DNA from 2 places in the Rhizobium sp. L9 genome. Region 2 is predicted to be linked to the other one. Evidence: riboswitches for the same ligand, from Rfam matches in the RefSeq annotation. Region 2 holds a riboswitch; the other holds the start of a gene.
What was found. A riboswitch is a leader RNA that binds a small molecule or an ion and turns the genes downstream of it on or off. The one in region 2 is predicted to bind thiamine pyrophosphate.

Region 1 (3,379 bases), on a different contig from region 2:
CGATTGAGCGAAGGCGACGCGGCCGGCGAGGCTTGTCGCGATGGCGGCGAGCATCGTCTGGCGGCGGGTGAGAAGCGGCATGGTGACCTCCTCAGGTCTTTAGAGCATGACGCCGAAAAGTACGGTTTTCGAACGACATCAGACTCTAACTCTTTAAATTGGAACAGGATTCAGATTTTGGGCCGACCGGCCTAAAACCACCCTGTTCTAGCGGATGAAGCAGGGTTTGCAGGATTTCGGTCTCGATCGCCTGGGCCGCCGGCGAACCGAGATCGGCAATGCTTCTCGGGCGGGGCAGGGGAACGCGGAATTCGCGGATGACACGCGCCGGACGGGCAGACAGCACGTAGATCCGGTCGGAGAGAAAAACGGCCTCGCGAACATCGTGGGTGATCAGCAGCGCCGTCCAGCGATGTTCGGTCCACATGCCTTGCAGCCACTCCTGGATCTGCGTGCGGGTCAGCGCATCGAGCGCGCCGAAGGGCTCGTCGAGCAGCAGCATGTCCTGCTCCTGGATGACGGTGCGCAGCAGCGCAGCACGTTGGCGCATGCCGCCGGAAAGAGAGGCGGGGTAGTGATGCTCGAAGCCGGCAAGGCCGAACCGCTCGAAGAGGGGCGCGACAGCGGCGCGTGCAGCCCGGCGAGCCATGCCCTTCACTTCCAGACCGAGCGCGGCATTATCGATGATCCGGCGCCAGGGCATCAGCGCATCGCGTTGTGGCATGAAGGCAAAGGAATGCGGCGTCTGTTCCAGCGCTGCATCGTTGAAAAGCATGGCGCCGGAATCGGGTCGCAGCGCCTGTGTCAGCAGTCTCAGCACGGTCGATTTTCCGGAGCCGGATGGGCCGACGATCGAGACGAACTCGCCGTCTGCGACGGCGAGCGAAATGTCGTCTAGAACTTTCATGCCGTCGAAGGACTTCGAGATGTTGCGCAGCTCAAGCATCTGACCGGTCATCGGCGCCGCTCCTGGGATGGCTGCCAGGGCATGACGAAACGCTGGATAACCAGCGTCAGCGCGAAGAGGCAGAGCGTCAACAGAGCGCTGACGATCACGGCGGCGAGCACGAGATCGGGACGGAAATTGTTCTTGGCGTTGAGGATATAGATGCCGAGGCCGCTTGCAGCGCCGGCATATTCGGCAAAGATCGCGCCGACGACGGCATAGGTGATCGAGATTCGAAGGCCGGCGAAGAAATAGGGCAGCGACGAGGGAAGCCGCGCCAGGCGGAAAATGCGCCAGCGGCTCGCTTTCATCGAATTCAAGAGCTCGGCAATGTCGCGATCGGTCGCCTCATAGCCCTGAAGCAGGGCAACAAGCAGCGGAAAGAAGGTGACGAGCGCCACCAGCAATATCTTCGGCAAAAGGCCGAAACCGAACCAGAGGACGACGAGAGGCGCGATCGCCACCAGCGGCAAAGTCTGGCTGGCGATGAAGATCGGCAGCATTGCCCGGCGCATGAATGGCATGAAATCCATCAGGATCGAAGAGGCGAAGGCGAAGGCGAGCGACAGGGCGAAACCACCGAGTGTCGCTCCGAGCGTCGGCCAGGTGTTTGATATCAGCGCCTCTCGGTTCAGCCAGCCCTGGACAAGGATACGCGAAGGTGCCGGCAGAATGGACGGTTTGATACCGGAAAGATCGACATAGAGTTCCCATGCCGCCAGAAAAGCAAAGCCTGCGAGCAAGGCGGGCATTGCCCGGTACACGGCGAGATAGAGCGTCGCAAGGCGCGAATCCGATGGTCGTGGCGATGTCATCGGCGTTCGATTTCAGGCTTTCGCCGGGCCGTTCGCGCAAACCTGTCGAGGGCATCGGTCTCGATGCGATTTGGGGCGGTTGCCTTGAGGGCATCGATAGGGATGCCGACGGAATTGCCGGACGTCCGGTAGAGTGACACTTGCGCGCCGGAATACATTTGGACCTCGCTCCGCTGGCATTACCCAGATCAGCTTAGAAGGGTCCGGAGGCTTGCGCCTCACATCTCAGCCCCGGCGACACGGAGCTCCCCTGTTATTTCGGCGAAAACTATCATCGGGGTTTTCTTGCCGCAACCGCAAAATTGCAAACCCGTCCGCCCGGTCGGATGGGCGCAGATAAAAAAACACCCGGACGGAGGTCCTGTCCGGGTGTTTTCCGAGGTTCCGTACCTGCCGGGAACGGAACCCGAGCGCTTGTCTTTCAGGCGGCAATATCGGCAGGGGCGATCGGTGCGGGCCGGGCAAGCGCCGACGCCATCATTTCAGCTTGTATGACCGGATGATCTAACTGACGCTCCTTCCTGCGCCTCGTGCTTTACGGCCGGGGAAGCAGCGGTTATAAAACCTCAACTAATATTGAGGTCAATAGGCCATGAATAGGATTTCTGCAACGCCCCTCGGCAGGCTTCTGACGGTCGGCGAAGTGGCGCAACGCAGTGGTCTTGCCGTCTCGGCGCTACATTTCTATGAGGCCAAGGGGCTGATCTCGAGTATCCGCACGCGCGGCAACCAGCGGCGCTACGGACGCGATGTCCTTCGCCGGCTCGGCATCATCAAGGTGGCGCAACGTGTCGGCATTCCGCTTTCGGAAATCCAGACGGCATTTGCCTCCCTGCCGCAGGGGCGCACGCCGACGATTGCCGACTGGCAGACGCTGTCGGCGCGCTGGAAGGATGAACTCGACACGCGAATCAGACGGCTGAGCCTGCTGCGAGACCGTCTGACCGGCTGCATCGGCTGCGGTTGCCTGTCGATCGAAAGCTGTCCGTTGCGCAATCCCTTCGATCAGCTCGGCGAGGAAGGGCCAGGCGCACGGCTGCTGGAGACAGAAATCGAACTATGAACTTTCAGGGAAGAGCGCCAGCCTCTGGCGGAAAGATGATGCCTGCCTTTCTTTCGGCCGGCGCGCTCATATGTTAAGGGCGAATGGCGCAACAGGCGGCATTGTCCGCGAGGAGGACGGCTTCGTGTTCCACCCGAGACTATTCGAAAATCGCAATGTCATCGTAACCGGCGCCGGGCGGGGCATCGGTCTCGAAGTGGCCCGGCAGTTCCTGGACTGCGGCGCGAAGGTGATCGTCCATACCGGACGCAAACCGGGGCGCGATCTGCCGGATTTTCTGCTGACGGCTGAATCCGAAAGACGGGCGCTGTTGCTGCACGCCGATTTCACTGCCGCTGGCGGCGCTGCGCAATTTGCCGAAAATGCGCTTACCTTTTTCGACAAGGTGCATGTGCTCGTCAACAACGCCGGCACCATGCTCGGCCGTTTTCCAGCTGCCACACTGACTGACGCAGATTATGAGGCGATCGTGCGTTTGAACCAGACGTCGGTGGTGGCGCTGACGCGTGCGTTGCTGCCGGCATTGAAGGCGGCGGAAGGCGCTGCCATCGTCAA
Region 2 (3,379 bases):
GGCGGCGCAGACGCATCAGCTGTCTCCCCGATCCACCGCCTTCATCCGGGCGGCGATGTCCTCGGCGCCATCGGCGAGAAGGCAGTCGATGAAGCGTTCAAAACCCGCCTCGTTCTGGCCGGCAAATGCCCGGCTCTCGGGCGGCAGGTCGGCAAGCAGGTCCCGGACCATCTCCCTGACCTCGTCGCGAAATCCGCTGCGGGTGATGACCTCGTCCCGCATCAGCGCCCCGAGTTCGACGACGGGATCGGCGGCGACCGCGTCTGCGGGGATCGAGGGCGCTTCGAAGGCGAGCTCCAGCTTCTCGATCCAGGTGCGGCCGATCGCGTCGCTGCGCCGCTCGGCTTCGGCCTGCATGAGGTCGACATCGCGCCGCAGCTGCCAGGAGAGCGGCGTGCGGCCCGAAAGCCTGAGGCGTGCGACAAGATGCGGCGAAGCCGTGCGGTCGCGCTGCGCCATCAGGGCCGTCTCGACCATCATGGCTGCCTCACGCCAATCATCGACACCCGTGAGGTCGACATTGACGCGCTCGAACTGCGCGATGCTGGTACGCCGCTCCTCGACCGTCACGGTCCGGTCGTCGGCCACGGTCACCAGCGACACGGTCTTGACGCCCGCTTCATTGATGTCGCGGCCCTGCGGCATGCCGGGCATGATGACCGTCGCCGTGCCGGGATAATGGCTGCGCTGGTGGAGATGCCCGAGCGCCCAGTAGTCGAAACCCGAGGCATGCAGGTCGAGCACGTTGCAGGGCGCATAGACATCATGTCCGGCCGATCCGGCCAGACTCGTATGCATGATGCCGATATTGACGGCATCTGCTACCGGCGGCTTGAATTTCGGCAGCAGCGGGTCCGGGGCTTGCGGCTTGGCGAAGCTCAGACCGTGGATTGCGACCGACAAGCTGCCCTTGGTGGTCTCGACGGTCTCGGCATGGCCGCCGAAGATCTTCACCGTATCAGGCATCACCAGTTCCCGAGCGATCTTCGACATGGCATCGTGATTGCCGCGGATCTTGAAGACGACAATGCCCGCCCGGTGCAGCCGCTCCAGCTGACTCGCCAGGAAGCGCGCCGTCTTCATCGACGTCTGCTCCCCGTCATAGAGATCGCCGGCGATGACAAGCGCGTCGACCTGCTCCTCAAGGCAAAGATCGACGATCGCGACCAGCGTCTGTCGGCTGGCGTCACTCACGAGGTCGGCCAGCTCTGCGTTGCGAAGTGCGAGAGAGCGCAAGGGAGAGTCGAGATGGAGATCGGCAGTGTGGACGAAACGATAGGCCATGAATGCAAGAATGGTGTTGCGATAGAGTGATCGAGCAGGCGCCGTCTGACAAATAAACGGACGTTATCGCCCGTCAGCAAAACATGAGACCATGCCACGAATATTCAGAGCATGGACGGCAGCGTCCTGGCGAGTGAAATGGGCCGGCGGAGCTGGCCCATCCACAATCAATGCTGCTCTATCGGACTGGCCGCCGACTCAAAAGGTCCGGATGGGAACGCGTGAGGGTCGGCTTGACATCAGGGCCGCAGCGGTCTTTGATGCAGGGCATTCACCAGGGGTGTCCCGGCAAGGGGCTGAGATTCTGCTGAACAATATGGCTTTGCCTGTTGTGGCGCAGTGACCCGTTGAACCTGATCCAGTTCATACTGGCGTAGGGACGGTGCAGACGCTGCGGCTGTCGGGCGGATTTCGCTTTGTCGTATGAGGCGTCTTTCCATCATTCCAACACTGGAACTGGGTCTCCAAACGTCAAACCTTGGAGCCTCACCCATGAATATTGTCGCACCCAAGCTTACTCCGGTCGTCACCACCGGCCCGCTTCCGGCCTCGACCAAGATCGCCAAGCCCGGAACGCTATATCCTGATCTGCGCGTGCCGATGCGCGAAATCAGCCTTCACCCGACCTCCGGTGAACCGCCGGTGACGGTCTATGATTCCTCCGGTCCCTATACTGATCCGGCCTATACGGTCTCGATCGACGCCGGACTGCCGCGTTTGCGCGAGAGCTGGATCAGGGCGCGTGGCGATGTCGAGGCCTATGAAGGCCGGGTGGTGAAGCCTGAAGACAATGGTTTTGTCACCGGCGAGCGGCTGACGCCGGAATTCCCGCTTCGCAACACGCCGCTGAAGGCAAAAGCGGGCCGCGCCGTAACCCAGCTCGCCTATGCGCGTGCCGGCATCGTCACGCCGGAAATGGAGTTCATCGCCATCCGCGAAAACCTCGGCCGGCAGGCTGCGAAGGAGGCGCTCGCGCGCGACGGCGAAAGCTTTGGCGCTGATATTCCCGATTTCGTGACGCCCGAATTCGTTCGGCGGGAGGTCGCGGCGGGCCGCGCGATCATTCCGGCCAACATCAACCACCCGGAAACCGAACCGATGATCATCGGCCGGAATTTCCTGGTGAAGATCAACGCCAATATCGGCAACTCGGCGGTCACCTCGTCGATGGCGGAAGAGGTGGAAAAGATGGTCTGGGCGATCCGCTGGGGCGCCGACACGGTTATGGACCTTTCCACCGGCCGCAACATTCACAACATCCGCGAATGGATCATTCGCAATTCGCCGGTTCCGATCGGAACGGTGCCTCTCTACCAGGCGCTTGAAAAGGTGAACGGCATTGCAGAGGATCTCACCTGGGAAGTCTATCGCGATACGCTGATCGAACAGGCCGAGCAGGGCGTCGATTATTTCACCATCCATGCGGGCGTGCGGCTTGCCTATATCCCGCTCACCGTCAATCGTGTCACCGGGATCGTCTCACGCGGCGGCTCGATCATGGCCAAGTGGTGTCTGCATCACCATAAGGAGAGTTTCCTCTACGAGCATTTCGAGGAAATCTGCGACATCTGCCGTGCCTATGACGTCTCCTTCTCGCTTGGAGACGGCCTTCGCCCCGGCTCGATCGCCGATGCCAATGACGCTGCGCAATTTGCCGAGCTCGAAACCCTCGGCGAACTGACCAAGATTGCCTGGGCCAGGGATTGCCAGGTGATGATCGAAGGCCCAGGTCACGTGCCGATGCACAAGATCAAGGAGAACATGGGCAAGCAGCTCAAGGTCTGCGGCGAGGCTCCCTTCTATACGCTCGGGCCGCTGACCACCGACATCGCACCGGGCTATGATCACATCACCTCCGGCATCGGAGCCGCGATGATCGGCTGGTTCGGCACGGCCATGCTCTGCTACGTCACGCCGAAGGAGCATCTGGGCCTGCCCGACCGCAGCGACGTCAAGACCGGTGTCATCACCTACAAGATTGCCGCGCATGCCGCCGACCTCGCCAAGGGCCATCCGGCCGCCCGCATCCGTGACGATGCGCTGTCGCGAGCGCGGTTCGAATTCCGCTGGGAAGACCAGTTCAACCTCTCCCTCG

Region 1: it holds a riboswitch for thiamine pyrophosphate, as region 2 does, so the genes downstream of both, CO660_RS07035 (ABC transporter permease) here and thiC (phosphomethylpyrimidine synthase ThiC) in region 2, are expected to answer to the same signal.

What each region holds. Positions count from the first base shown of each region.
Region 1 covers NZ_NWSZ01000006.1:21,339-24,717, reverse strand. The annotation lists gene CO660_RS07045 (ABC transporter substrate-binding protein) at 1-81, opposite strand, end outside; gene CO660_RS07040 (ABC transporter ATP-binding protein) at 146-958, opposite strand; gene CO660_RS07035 (ABC transporter permease) at 955-1,761, opposite strand; TPP riboswitch at 1,910-2,023, opposite strand; gene soxR (redox-sensitive transcriptional activator SoxR) at 2,354-2,824, shown strand; gene CO660_RS07025 (SDR family oxidoreductase) at 2,949-3,379, shown strand, end outside.
Region 2 covers NZ_NWSZ01000014.1:111,676-115,054, forward strand. The annotation lists gene CO660_RS16755 (AAA family ATPase) at 1-16, opposite strand, end outside; gene CO660_RS16760 (DNA repair exonuclease) at 16-1,284, opposite strand; TPP riboswitch at 1,551-1,682, shown strand; gene thiC (phosphomethylpyrimidine synthase ThiC) at 1,777-3,379, shown strand, end outside.